Regions from separate parts of the Shewanella sp. WE21 genome, predicted to be linked through region 3. Evidence: predicted binding sites of a transcription regulator. Region 3 holds the regulator's gene; each other region holds the start of a gene.
What was found. Region 3 encodes sigma-54, which starts transcription at its own class of promoters, with help from an activator protein. Its sites were predicted from a motif close to GTTGGCACGNNNNTNGNNT; they were not measured.

Region 1: a site for sigma-54 is predicted at 2,014-2,032, ahead of flhA (flagellar biosynthesis protein FlhA). Genes of this name have one in related genera too.
Region 2: a site for sigma-54 is predicted at 1,012-1,030, ahead of CKQ84_RS04250 (P-II family nitrogen regulator). Genes of this name have one in related genera too.
Region 4: a site for sigma-54 is predicted at 1,339-1,357, ahead of CKQ84_RS00665 (DUF1328 family protein). Genes of this name have one in related genera too.

What each region holds. Positions count from the first base shown of each region.
Region 1 is NZ_CP023019.1:3,507,674-3,511,186, forward strand. Features, by position in the region: gene fliR (flagellar biosynthetic protein FliR) at 1-736, shown strand, start outside; gene flhB (flagellar biosynthesis protein FlhB) at 755-1,885, shown strand; gene flhA (flagellar biosynthesis protein FlhA) at 2,068-3,513, shown strand, end outside.
Region 2 is NZ_CP023019.1:992,582-996,094, forward strand. Features, by position in the region: gene CKQ84_RS04245 (ammonium transporter) at 1-615, opposite strand, end outside; gene CKQ84_RS04250 (P-II family nitrogen regulator) at 626-964, opposite strand; gene CKQ84_RS04255 (hydrolase) at 1,309-1,851, shown strand; gene nrfA (ammonia-forming nitrite reductase cytochrome c552 subunit) at 2,007-3,410, opposite strand.
Region 3 is NZ_CP023019.1:2,671,063-2,674,575, reverse strand. Features, by position in the region: gene lptA (lipopolysaccharide transport periplasmic protein LptA) at 1-163, shown strand, start outside; gene lptB (LPS export ABC transporter ATP-binding protein) at 160-891, shown strand; gene CKQ84_RS11600 (RNA polymerase factor sigma-54) at 999-2,477, shown strand; gene hpf (ribosome hibernation promoting factor) at 2,506-2,793, shown strand; gene ptsN (PTS IIA-like nitrogen regulatory protein PtsN) at 2,796-3,239, shown strand; gene rapZ (RNase adapter RapZ) at 3,236-3,513, shown strand, end outside.
Region 4 is NZ_CP023019.1:160,083-163,595, reverse strand. Features, by position in the region: gene CKQ84_RS00675 (diacylglycerol kinase family protein) at 1-717, opposite strand, end outside; gene CKQ84_RS00670 (hypothetical protein) at 862-1,056, opposite strand; gene CKQ84_RS00665 (DUF1328 family protein) at 1,081-1,257, opposite strand; gene pfaD (eicosapentaenoate synthase subunit PfaD) at 1,613-3,259, opposite strand; gene CKQ84_RS00655 (beta-ketoacyl synthase N-terminal-like domain-containing protein) at 3,383-3,513, opposite strand, start outside.

The DNA of each region.
Region 1 (3,513 bases), 840 kb from region 3:
CGTCGCGAGCATGTTGATGGTCATGGTAGTATTTGGGGCGGCAACGACACCAACACGAGTTCGCTTATTATTGGCGATGGCAATTACCTTTGCGATAGCACCCGTTCTTCCTCCAACTCAAAATGTGGATTTATTTTCGTTAAGCGCAGTATTCATCACGGCGCAGCAAATTATTATCGGTGTTGCCATGGGGTTTGTGACTCAAATGGTGATGCAAGTCTTTGTGCTCACTGGACAGATCATTGGTATGCAGACCAGTTTAGGCTTTGCCTCTATGGTTGACCCTGGTTCTGGCCAACAAACACCCGTTATTGGTAACTTTTTTCTTTTATTGGCGACATTGATTTTCTTAGCTGTGGACGGCCATCTTTTGATGATCCGTATGCTAGTGGCAAGCTTTGAAACTTTGCCGATTTCTAATCAAGGCTTAACACTGACAAGTTATCGATCGCTGGCGGATTGGGGGTCGTATATGTTTGGTGCGGCACTCACTATGTCGATATCTGCGATTATCGCCTTGTTATTAGTCAACTTGTCCTTCGGGGTCATGACCCGAGCCGCACCGCAATTGAATATTTTCTCTATTGGTTTTCCGATCACTATGATTGGTGGACTGTTTATTCTGTGGTTAACCCTAACACCGGTAATGGCACACTTCGATGAAGTATGGTCGACGGCTCAAGTGCTGCTTTGCGATATGTTAGCGCTCCAATGTAACGCTGATGGCTTGATATGATGGGATTAGGAGAAGCCCATGGCTGAGGAATCAAGTGATGAACGTACAGAGGAACCCACGGGGAGGCGTCTAGAACAGGCGCGAACAAAAGGACAGATTGCACGTTCGAAAGAACTTGGAACTGCAGCGGTATTAATTTCGGCAGCATGTGGGTTTTATATGCTAGGCCCAAGTTTGGCCATTAGCCTAACTCGGGTGTTTGAAATTGTATTTACCATGGATAGGGCGCAAATTTTTGATACTAATGAAATGTTCAAAGTGTGGGGTGTTGTTGCGAGTGAAATAGCCTGGCCCATGGCTAAAATTATGCTACTGATTGTGGTGGTTGCGTTTATCGGTAACGTCTCTCTTGGTGGGATCAATTTTTCGACCCAAGCTATGATGCCAAAAGCCAGTAAAATGAGTCCCCTTGCTGGTTTTAAACGTATGTTTGGCGTACAGGCTCTGGTTGAACTTACCAAAGGCATTGCAAAATTTTCGGTAGTAGCGTTTTCTGCTTATTTTTTATTAAGCTTCTATTTCAATGACATCATGTTGCTGTCTAGCGACCATCTTCCAGGTAATGTTTACCATGCATTAGATTTGTTGGTTTGGATGTTTATCCTGTTATGTTCCTCGATTTTGTTTATTGTCGTCATCGATGTGCCGTTCCAAATTTGGAATCACAACAAGCAACTTAAGATGACCAAACAAGAAGTAAAAGATGAATATAAAGACACTGAGGGTAAACCTGAGGTGAAAGGGCATATACGGCAGATGCAACGTGAACTAGCACAAAGGCGTATGATGGCTGAAGTGCCAAATGCCGATGTGATTGTCGTTAACCCTGAGCATTTTGCCGTTGCGATTAAATACGATGTGCAGCGCTCTGCGGCTCCTTTTGTGATAGCGAAAGGTGTTGATGATGTGGCCTTTAAAATACGTGAGATTGCCCGCGCGCACAATATTGCGATTGTCTCGGCCCCACCACTTGCAAGGGCGATTTACCATACGACTAAGTTAGACCAGCAGATCCCTGAAGGTTTGTTTACTGCTGTCGCACAGATTTTGGCTTATGTATTCCAGCTGCGCCAATATCAAAAAGGACGCGGTCGTAAACCTATTCCTGTCCCACTTAATCAACCTATACCAGATGAATTGAAATATTGAACCACTAGTCTCAGATGGTAGTCATTGGTAAAGCTGATGATGTCGAGTTCATTTGTTTTTTATGGCTAATTTTATGTATATCAATCAGTCACAGTACATATCTTTCCTTCATTAATGGCTTTAATCTTGTTGGCGCGTTTTTTGCTTTATGCTATTACACGTCAAAGTTTAGGTTATAGCGAATGGATGTTAAAGCGACTCTTGGTCAAGTAAAACAAATTAGGCTCAGCACTTTTAAAGGCATTGGCACGCCTGTGGTTGTGCTTGCTGCATTGGCCATGATTGTTTTACCTATCCCTCCATTTCTATTAGACATACTCTTTTCATTCAACATTGCGTTAGCTCTCATCGTATTGCTGGTGGCTATTTATACCGATAGACCCTTAGATTTTGCTGCCTTCCCAACTGTGTTACTGGTGGCGACATTATTACGTCTTGCGCTCAACGTTGCCTCTACTCGTGTGGTTTTACTTGAGGGTCATAATGGCGGTGATGCCGCGGGTAAGGTGATTGAAGCCTTCGGTTCTGTGGTGATCGGTGGTAACTATGCCGTTGGTCTAGTGGTATTTATCATTTTGATTATCATCAACTTTGCGGTAGTTACTAAAGGTGCTGGTCGTATCGCAGAAGTCAGTGCCCGCTTTACCTTGGATGCTATGCCTGGTAAGCAAATGGCAATTGATGCTGACTTAAATGCTGGAACCTTAAATCAAGACCAAGCGAGAATACGCCGTGCCGAAGTTACCCGTGAAGCCGATTTCTATGGTGCGATGGACGGTGCGTCCAAATTCGTTAAAGGGGATGCGATTGCCGGTATCATGATCTTAGTAATCAATATCGTAGGTGGTTTCATCATAGGGATTGTGCAGCATGGCTTAAGTTTCTCTGAAGCGGTTGAAATTTATACCTTACTGACTATCGGTGATGGTTTAGTAGCGCAGATCCCTGGTCTATTATTGTCAATCGCCGCAGCCTTGATGGTGACTCGTCAAAACGAGTCAGGTGATATGGGCCAAATGATGATGAGTCAGATGTTTGACAGTCATAAGTCATTGGGTATCGCCGCCGGAGTCCTGTTTGTCATGGGTATTGTTCCTGGTATGCCACACATGGCGTTTTTAAGCTTTGCCTTTATGACTGCTGGTGCGGCTTATTTTGTTTATAAACGAAATGAAAACAAACGTCTTAAAGCGCTAGAACAAGTTAAATCGGGTCCAATAGAAAGACAAGATAAAGAGCCTAAAGAGCTAGGTTGGGACGATGTACATCATGTTGATACTATTGGTCTTGAGGTCGGATATCGTTTGATCCCTCTGGTTGACAAGGGCCAAGGTGGCGAGTTACTAAGCCGCATTAAAGGCGTGCGTAAAAAGTTGTCTCAGGAATTAGGCTTCTTAGTGCCCGCGGTGCATATTCGCGATAACTTAGATTTATCGCCTAATGCGTATCGCATTTCATTAATGGGCGTCGTCGTCGGAGAGGCAGATATTCGTCATGATTGCGAATTGGCGATCAACCCTGGTCAAGTCTATGGCAAACTCGATGGTATCGAAACGCGCGATCCCGCCTTTGGCCTAGAAGCGGTATGGATCGCTCCTGAGTTACGTGAGCACGCACAAACATTAGGT
Region 2 (3,513 bases), 1.7 Mb from region 3:
AATAGGATTCACTTGGCCGTTAGGCCCGTATTTACCCTTACGCGCACCGAGCAATATTACGCCAGCAATCGCCGCGGTCGCCCCCGTCATATGCACAATACCGCTACCGGCAAAGTCTACAAAGCCCAGTTTAGCGATAAAACCTTGGCCCCAAGTCCAATAACCTTCTACTGGATAGATAACCGCTGTCATCACCACAGAGAAGAACAAGAAAGCCCACAACTTCATCCGTTCCGCCACAGCACCAGAGACAATTGACATCGCCGTTGCCACAAATACAACTTGGAAGAAGAAGTCAGATTCTAATGCATGGCTCGCATCTGCTGATTGCGAACCAATTAAGGTGCCAATTGACGGTAACCAGCCACCTTCAGTGTTATCCACATACATGATGTTATAGCCAACCAACAGATACATCACACAGGCAATCGCGTACAGCACAACGTTCTTAGTTAAAATTTCAGTGGTATTTTTAGAGCGAACTAAACCCGCTTCTAACATGGCGAATCCCGCCGCCATCCACATGACTAAAGCGCCAGAAATCAAAAAGTAAAAGGTATCGAGTGCAAAGCGTAGTTCAGTGACTGTGCCGCCTAATTTCGTTAATTCTTCCATTGTCAGCCCCTTATAGCGCTTCAGTATCAAGTTCACCCGTACGGATACGGATAGCATGTTCTAAATCAACGACGAAGATCTTACCGTCACCAATTTTCCCCGTATGGGCCGCAGTGGTAATGGCCTCAATCAACATGTCGAGATTTTCAGCCTTAGTGGCAATTTCTAGTTTTACTTTTGGCAAAAAATCCACCTGATACTCGGCGCCGCGATACAACTCTGTATGCCCTTTCTGACGGCCAAAACCTTTCACTTCGGTCACCGTCATGCCCTCAATACCAATTCCGGCGATAGCTTCACGGACATCATCCAACTTAAACGGCTTGATGATAGCGCTGACTAGTTTCATCCTGACCTCCAAAAACACGCGATTGTTATTAACTTGTATCAAAGGTAATTCAATCATTAGGCCAACAATTTAATCTATTGATTATTATTGGTTTAAATTGTTTAACACTATTTTTCAAGGTTAAAAATGCACCATAATCGAGCACTAACTGGTGCGATGCACTCTTTTAGTGAGCAGTTTAAGTGCGACAGCTATTCGACCTTAGGCCTATTGGTAACAAGGTTAAATTAGGGTCTACTGGGGGAAGCGTAAATCGAGATGAAATCTGAGCATCACAACACAAGCTCTTAGACAAAAGCGAAGATCATCACTAAGACAATCATCAAGCGCAGAAGGAAGGCCCGATGTTAAAACCTGAAGAATGTGTTCTCGTTATCGTCGATGTGCAGGGAAAACTTGCACAAATCATGGATAACAGTGACAAGCTGCACCAACAACTACAGACCTTAATTCAAGGTGCACAATTATTTGAAATTCCCATACTCTGGTTAGAACAGCTACCCGATAAACTCGGAGCAACTAGCCCTGAGCTGCAAACCTTACTTGCGAAAACCAGCTCACCCATTGCTAAGCAGCATTTTAGCGGCTGGCACTGTGACACGTTTGCAAAGGCATTAACTAAGACGAATCGCAAACACGTCATACTCGCGGGTATTGAAACCCATGTGTGTGTTTACCAAACCTGTTGTGACCTTATCGAACAGCAATATTCGGTGCATTTAGTCGCCGATTGCGTATCGTCACGCAGTGCTGAGAATAAACAACTCGGGATCCAAATGATGACGGCCAGAGGCGCCCTATTAACTAACGTGGAATCGCTATTATTTGAATTACAACATCAAGCCCAAGGCGAGCGGTTTAGGGCGTTATTAAAACTGATCAAATAGCAATTTAGCCCGTGATATTTCTTCAGCCAGCATGACCAACGCCTGACATTACTCGATATTTTTTTCCATAAAAAAGCCCCCGCTGAATCAGCGAGGGCTTTTGTTTGCATGAGGGGTTAGCTCATATCGAAAACTCAACCGCGATTGATTAAAACCTACTTATAAGTGGCTTCGCGTTTTTTCGCTTCTTCATCCCACTTAGGTAACATGTCTTTCTTAAATGCTTCTTTCTCAGCATTCATCTTTTTCATGTCCATACCTAAGGCTGCTTGTGCTTTAGCTTTAGTAGAGATATCAGGAATCGCAACAGGATCTGTGATGCCTTTTTTACCGAGTAATTGCGCTAACTTCACACGAGCATCAGCAGCTTTACTTACCGAAGTACCCAGAATACGCAATGCTTCATCCGGTGCGTGAGCTGCAACACCATGGGAAGCAATCGCTAAATCCCAACGCCATTGTGAGTGGCGAATATCTGTCAGTATGGGTTTCATTTCTTCTTCAGTTGCGCCAGCTTTCCACGCAGCCTCTGCTTCAAAGTGTGCTTTGACTAATTGCTCTTCCGCTTTCAACTTCATTTCTTTGACTTTGGCTTTACGCTCATTAGTCACGCCAACCAAAAACTCTTTAGTCTGGCTATGGCAAGTTGCACAGATTTCTTCAAAACGGTCGAATGGATTGCCCACTTTATGATCGGTAAACTTCTTACCTTCAGCACTGGTCACTTTTGGCATGTGACAGTCAACGCAACTCACATTATTCATGCCGTGAATACCCATTTTCCAAGTTTCATACTCTGGATGCTGGGCTTTTAACATTGGTGTCTTAGAAAGGGCGTGTGTCCAATCAGAAAATTGGATTGAGTCATAGTAGACTTCCATTTTTTCAACTGTTGTACCCATATCCCAAGGGAATTTAACAAAATTCTTTTTGTCGTCAGTTTTCTCAAAATAATACTCAACGTGGCACTGAGCACATACCATTGATTCTTTATCTTGTTTAGACGCTTTGCTGAAAGGTGTACCTATAGCTTCAAAAGCACGGTCTGCATAAGGGCGTGAAATACGTAACTTTGGAGAGCTTTTTTCATGGCAATCACCACAACCAATGGTATTTGTCACTTCAGGGCCACCCTTTGACCACTTACCTTTGAAGTAACCATCTTCGCCTTGCTCTTCAATCAAGCGAGGTACATCAGGGCTCTTACAACTCCAACATGCCATAGGCAATGGACCATCTTCCGCATTTTTCGGCGCACCAGTACGTAGGGTATTACGCACGTCGGTCACGGCATACATATGGCCGCGAGGAGCGTTGTAATCTTTTGCGAATGCATAGCCAGCCCACAGGATCACCATATTAGGATCCTGCCCAATCGCATCGACAAGTTCTTCACTCTTTGCGGTATCATGCCAGCTATTATATTGATTCTTAAATTTATCTTTATAAACTTCGTTGCGAGGCTCTGTTTTATCACTCGCCATTGCGCCCGCTGCCATGAAGCTGGCGGCAACCAGTGCACTCAGTGCAAAGGACTTACCTGTCATCTTCTTCATCATCTCATCTCCGTGTTGCATTATTGTTGTAAATCACGACATCTCCATGGTCAAACTTAGTGATTTAACCCTGCTAAAAATATACCTCTTAGGGGGTATCTAGGTT
Region 3 (3,513 bases):
TAATTTAATCCGCTATAACATGATTCAACAGAAATTGATGGCCGAGAGTACTGGCAGTGGTGACGATCGCGTGATCACTATTATTCAGCCTGAAAACTATCAAGATGATGCTAAATCAGACGCTCCGGCGGATAAACCTGTAAAAAAGCAGGACTCTAAATGACCCAAATCACCTTAAGAGCACAAAATCTGGCGAAAAGTTACAAGAGTCGCCAAGTGGTTAAAGACGTCAGTCTGACGGTAAAAACCGGTCAAGTCGTTGGCCTACTCGGTCCAAACGGTGCAGGTAAAACCACGACTTTTTACATGGTTGTCGGGCTAGTGAAGAGCGATAAGGGACATATCTTTATCGACGATGATGATTTAACCGCAGATCCTATGCATCTGCGTGCCCGCAAAGGCATAGGTTACTTACCGCAGGAAGCCAGTATCTTTCGTAAGCTAACTGTTCATGACAACATCATGGCAGTACTGCAAACTCGTAAAGAACTTAAAAACGAAGAACGAGAAGAAGAACTAGAACATCTGCTCGAAGAGTTTCATATCACCCACATCCGTGACAGCCAAGGCATGTCATTGTCGGGTGGCGAACGTCGTCGCGTCGAAATTGCGCGAGCTTTAGCCGCTAATCCTAAGTTCATTTTGCTCGATGAACCGTTTGCCGGCGTCGATCCTATTTCGGTTATCGACATCAAGAAGATTATCGAACAACTCAAAAGTCGCGGCCTTGGCGTACTGATCACAGACCATAATGTCCGCGAGACATTAGATGTATGTGAACATGCTTATATTGTGAGTCACGGAAACCTGATTGCCGAAGGAACTCCTGCAGAGATCTTAGACAATCAGCAAGTTAGGGCTGTGTACTTAGGTGAACAATTCAGGCTATAGTTAATCGAGCGAAGCCAATGGAGGCAATTTATACCGCCATTGGGCTTCACTCAAGATAATAATAAGCGACCTCATCCAACAATAATAACGTAGGGATCAGCGGTAACATGAAAGCGTCACTCCAGCTCAAACTGGGTCAACAGTTAACCATGACGCCACAATTACAACAGGCCATACGTCTGTTGCAACTGTCGTCATTAGAACTGCAGCAAGAGATCCAGCAAGCATTAGATTCTAATCCCCTTCTCGAGCTGGAAGAGGATCAATTCGACGCCACTAAAACCCCTGTAAACCAAACGCTATCCGATACGGATTTCAGTGAATCTAGCACTCTGCCACCAGAAAAAGACAGCTCCACCATAGACACGGCAGAGTCGCTAACCAAAGAATCCATGCCCGATGAGCTCCCCATGGACACCACATGGGATGAAGTGTTTACCGCCTCCCCAAACTCAGGCCCCGGCGGCAGTCGTGAAGACGATATGCCCTTCCAAGGCGAGACCAGTGAAGGTTTGTACGAACACTTAGAATGGCAAAAAAACCTCACGCCGTTTTCTGAAACCGATTTAGCCATTGCCACCGCCATTATTGATGCCATCGACGATCAGGGCTATCTCACCCAAAGCACTGAAGAAATTCTCGAAGCCATGGGCAATCCTGAAGTTGAGCTTGACGAAGTCGAAGCCGTACTCAAGCGTATTCAGCATTTTGATCCCATAGGCGTTGCCGCCCGCGATTTAAGTGAATGCCTGTTGATCCAACTGTCGCATTTCGCCGCTGATACTCCCAACCTAGAAAACGCCCGCATGCTGATCAAAGATCATTTAGATCTGATCGCCGCCCGAGACTTTAGGTTGTTGATGCGTAAGACTAAATTAAAAGAAGATGAATTAAGGGATGGTATAGCACTCATCCAAACCCTCAATCCTCGCCCAGGTTTGTTGATCACGCCCAATAATGACGAATACGTTATCCCAGATGTGTCTGTGTCGAAGAAAAATGGCCGCTGGGTCGTTGAGCTTAATCCTGACTGCATGCCAAAAATCAATGTAAATCAACATTATGCTTCTATGGCACGCAGTACCAAAAACCAAGCCGATAGCCAATTTATTCGCGGCCATCTGCAAGAGGCTAAATGGTTTATTAAGAGCTTAGAAAGTCGTAACGATACTTTGCTTAAAGTTGCTAATTGCATAGTGCAATATCAGCAGGGTTTCTTTGAGTACGGTGAAGAAGCCATGAAGCCTATGGTGCTTAACGATATTGCCGAAGCGGTAGAAATGCATGAGTCCACCATCTCACGGGTCACAACTCAAAAATACATGCATACCCCTAAGGGACTTTTTGAACTAAAATACTTCTTCTCTAGCCACGTCGGTACTGACGATGGTGGTGAGTGCTCATCCACAGCAATCAGAGCCTTTATAAAGAAACTGGTGGCAGCGGAAAACCAGAAAAAACCATTAAGCGATAGTAAGATGGCACAACTTCTGGCAGAACAAGGGATCAACGTAGCCCGCAGAACCATTGCGAAGTACCGAGAGGCTATGCTTATTCCACCTTCTAATCAGCGTAAAAGTTTATAACCTACAGTGGATATCGGAGGACGTTTCTATGCAAATAAACCTAAGTGGGCACCATATCGAAATTACCGAATCGTTACGTGCATATGTAGAAGAAAAGTTTTCAAAACTTGAACGCCATTTCGAACAGATCAATAATGTGCACGTTGTGCTCAATGTTGAGAAAATGCAACAGATTGCCGAAGCGAGAATAAACCTCATAGGTGGTGAAGTTTTTGCTACTTCAGAGCATGCTGACATGTATGCCGCTATAGACGCCCTGATTGACAAGCTTGACCGTCAGGTTATTAAACACAAAGAGAAGTTAACAAAACACTAATAATGGAACTTTGTACCATACTGCGGCCGGAGTGCACTACCTGCGCCACTCCGGGCAGCAAGAAAAAGGTACTGGAACTCATCAGCGACTTAGTCGCTGCCCAGTACCCGACCCTCTCATCTCAAGAGATATTCGAAAGCCTAGTGGCGCGCGAAAAGATGGGGAGCACAGGTATAGGTAACGGCATCGCCATTCCACATGGTCGACTAGCCGATATAGATCAGCCCATTGCCATACTAATTAAGTGTGAAGAGCCGATAGCATTTGATGCTATCGATAAGCAACCTGTTGATATTTTATTTGCACTACTGGTGCCTGCAGACCAATGTCAGCAGCACTTAAGTACTTTGTCTTGCATGGCCGAAAAGCTGAGCGACAAGCAAATATTAAAGCAATTACGCAAGACGCATGATGAAACGGAACTCTATCAGGTAATCACTGGATGAAACTGGTCATAGTGTCGGGCCGCTCAGGCTCAGGCAAATCTGTCGCCCTTAGGGTACTCGAAGATCTCGGCTATTATTGTGTCGATAACCTTCCCTTGCCATTGATTGGCAGTTTGCTTGAGCAACTCAAAGGCAGTAACGATCTCGTCGCCATCAGTGTCGACGTGCGTAACATGCCTGAGCAGGATAAGGTCTTAGTGAAACAACTCGCTAGCCTACCACCAGATACTGAGTTAACGAGCTTCTTCCTTAACTCCAGCGATAAAATTCTGCT
Region 4 (3,513 bases), 2.5 Mb from region 3:
AATTTTCCCTTGACTGAGCATGCGATCTAGCGCGCGTAATTGCCATTTGTTTAAGCCAGCGGTTTTGCGTATTTGCTTTATCTGTTGCAGTACTTCGGCGAAGTGCTGTTGTTTATCTTTACAAACCAAATAAGCGGCGAGTACCAGCACTGAGCGGCCACGACCCATAGCACAGTGGATGAGCACCTGTTTATTGGCGCGTATTTGGCGGTGCAGCCAGTTAACAGCTTGATTGAGTTGGGCACTGGTCGGTACGCTATGGTCGAGGATGGGAATATTTAAATACTCGATATGATCTTCAAATTGCGACCAATCTAAGCCATCAAATTCAGCGGTGACATCCAGAATGGCAGTGATCTTATTGGCTTTAATCGTTTCCAGATCTGCGGAAAAGAGTCTACAGCCGAGATACAGATGTTCATCAATCCTTTGCATGGGCGGTACTGAATCGTATTTTCTGGCCCAGTGGTTATAGAGTCGACTGCCTAATAAAAAGGGAATAAAACCCCAACGAATATACCAAGGAATAGTGCCATCTTGGCGTTTTCTAAAAATACTGGCGAGATTAAACCAATAGGCTGAACCGACTAAAAACAGTGACAGACTTGTCCATGCACAAATGAAAGTGAGCAGGGGAGAAGTGTCTGTTACTGCAAAATAGGCTAACAATACTGCACCTGCAGTGTACAAATATTTGATGTGGATCTTCGTTAGCATGCAAGTCCTCCAATGCCATTGTTCTTGGTTAAAATCGTTGCACTTGAATGGATAGATGTCGAGATGAGAGATGCAGAAATGAGCGAGTCTAAACCAAAAGGGTGGCAGTAGACGAGTCTATTACCACCCTAAAGTCAGGTTTGTTTAGCACTTAGTATCTTTAGCTTTAACACCTTCTTTGACTTCTTCACAGGCATCTTCGATGGCGTTACCTGTATCAGTCATTACTTCATCGATTTTTTCGCCCGCGTCTTCGGCTTTGTTATCACTACAGGCCGTTAAACCTAGGGCGAGTAATAATGCGAATGCTGCACTTGTCATCAGGGTAAATGGTTTCATATCTATCTCCTTTTCTAAAAAAAATTATAGTCGCGGTGATTTGCCCTTAAGGGCATTGATCAGCAGAGAAATCACTAATAACACAATAAATATGAAGAAAATGATTTTCGCTATTCCCGCCGCTGCGCCAGCAATCCCAGCAAATCCTAACAACCCGGCAATCACGGCAACAACTAGAAATACTAATGTCCAACCTAGCATAATAACCTCCTGCCCTTGTATTAATCCTTCTCATGACCGTTTGTGTCACTTGTAAGGTAACGGCTAATGGCTCTTACTTGATTGCGATCTTAATGCCAACTTTAAAAATTTTAAGTAGTTAATTGATTTTAAATATAATTTAAATCATTTTATTTAAAATGGTGTGAGTGAATTAAAAGAGGGGTAGGCAATTTTTACCTAAGCTTCGGTAAGAGTTTCAGCCTAATACGTTGAATCAAAGACTGTGAGCTGATGTCGTTCATAAGTAAAGATAAATAAAAGCCGACACTGTGAGTTTGTGTCGGCTTGAAGATATTATGATCTTATAATACAAGATGATAGGAGCTAAATACGTTTAAAAACGATTTAATGGTTTCCAGCGTTGCAGGCTAACCGGAATGCTCGCGCCTTGGGATAACAGCAGGTTAATGCGGGATTGATACGCCGCGCCCACCATTAAATGTTTGGCTAAATCGACCGCATTACGGGCTTTATAGTCATCTAAATAACTGCCTTTGGCCCACGCATTAAATGCGCCGAGCGCTGGGCCTGCCCAAATTTGGTAATCCATTTCGCGGCCGATTTCACCTGTGTTTGACCAGCGGCTAGACAGACCCAAATACCAGCGGAAAATCAGCGCCATCTTACGTTTGGGGTTATCCAGTGCACGCTCGATTTGTTTAGGATCGCGCTCGTTAAAGTGGGCGACAGTGCCCGCCCAAATATCATCGAGTGATGAGCGGAACACTTGCTCTTCGAGCTTTTTACGCTCGTCCGCAGGGATGGCATCAATCGAATCGTAACGGGTGTAGATCTCATAAAGCTTATTGGCGCGCATCGGGAACAGAGTGCCGCGCTTAACCACTTGTAATTTAACGCCCATTTCGAACATATCGGCGGCAGGCGCCATAGTCACATCGGCCATTTCTGTGGTGGCGAGTAACTTACGGGTGTGTTCGCTGGCGCCCGCTTCGACGCAAGCTTGGTTGATAGAACCTGTGACGATGAATGCCGCACCCATGTTGAAGGTGGCTAATGCTGCATCGGGTGTGCCGACGCCGCCGCCTGCGCCCACACGGATGGGCGTTTTATATTGATACTTAGCTTGGATTTCATCTTTGAGCGCCAAAATCGTCGGTAATAGCGTGACTAACGGGCGATTGTCGGTATGACCACCAGAGTCAGCTTCGGCCGTTATGTCGTCCGCCATCGGCACCAGCAATGCCATCGCCATTTGGTCTTGGCTGATAAGGCCGTCACTTACTAATTGCTGGAGGATTTTGGCCGGCGCCGGCTCCATAAACTTAGTCGCGACTTCGGTGCGGCTGATTTTGGCTATGACTTTGTTGCCAATGACGATGTCGCCATGTTCGTCGCGGCTCAAACCCGCCGCGCGGTAATAGACGATTTGCGGCGTTAACCCTAAAAATGCCGAGGCTTCGACCGTGCGCACTTTATGTTTTAAGAACAACTCAACACTGCCGCGCTCTAATGCGGGCTCGCTTGGGCTGTGAATTAAATTAAAGGCGTAAGGACCATTGGGTAGCGCCGCTTGAATGCGAGTAATGGCCGCTTCAACGCGCGATGGGATTAACCCCGCCGCGCCAAACGAACACAAAATGCCCGCTTGGCCCAGCGCGATAACCAGTTCTTCCGAGGCAATACCGTTGGCCATAGCGCCGGCGTAGTAAGCGTATTTAACCCCGTGTACGCGGCGAAAATTACTGTCGCCTAAACTTTGGGTGCCAAGGGCGGGCGCAAAGGCGCTGACGGGGTGTGAGCCTAGTGGCGCTTGGCTGTCGCTTGTGGTGACTTCGGCTGTTTGCGCTATGCCTAAGCCTTTTTCACTGTGATTCACTAAGTAACAGGCTTGGCTTAAATCTTTGAGTTTTTTGCCTAATGCGTCGATATCAAAGCACAGCTCTGCATCGTTGACTTGCCACGGCCAAGGGCTGAGTTTTTCGTTATTGCTATTGTATTGATCTAGAGTATGGCTAGTCATAGGTGTTCTCATGTTATTTGTGCCGCCTTGGTGATGTGGATAGCCAAGGCGGCGCAACTATTTGTTATTCGTTATTCGTTATTTGTTATTCGAGATTAGCGTCTTTCTAACAGCGTAAACTCGCTAGGCTTCTTCAATACAGATGGCGATATCTTTAACTTCATAAATCCGCAGGCCATCTTTACTCAAGTTGGCATCGCCCATAATGATGCGTTTGCCATTGTCGTCTGTCACGCAGGTAATGTGCACATCTA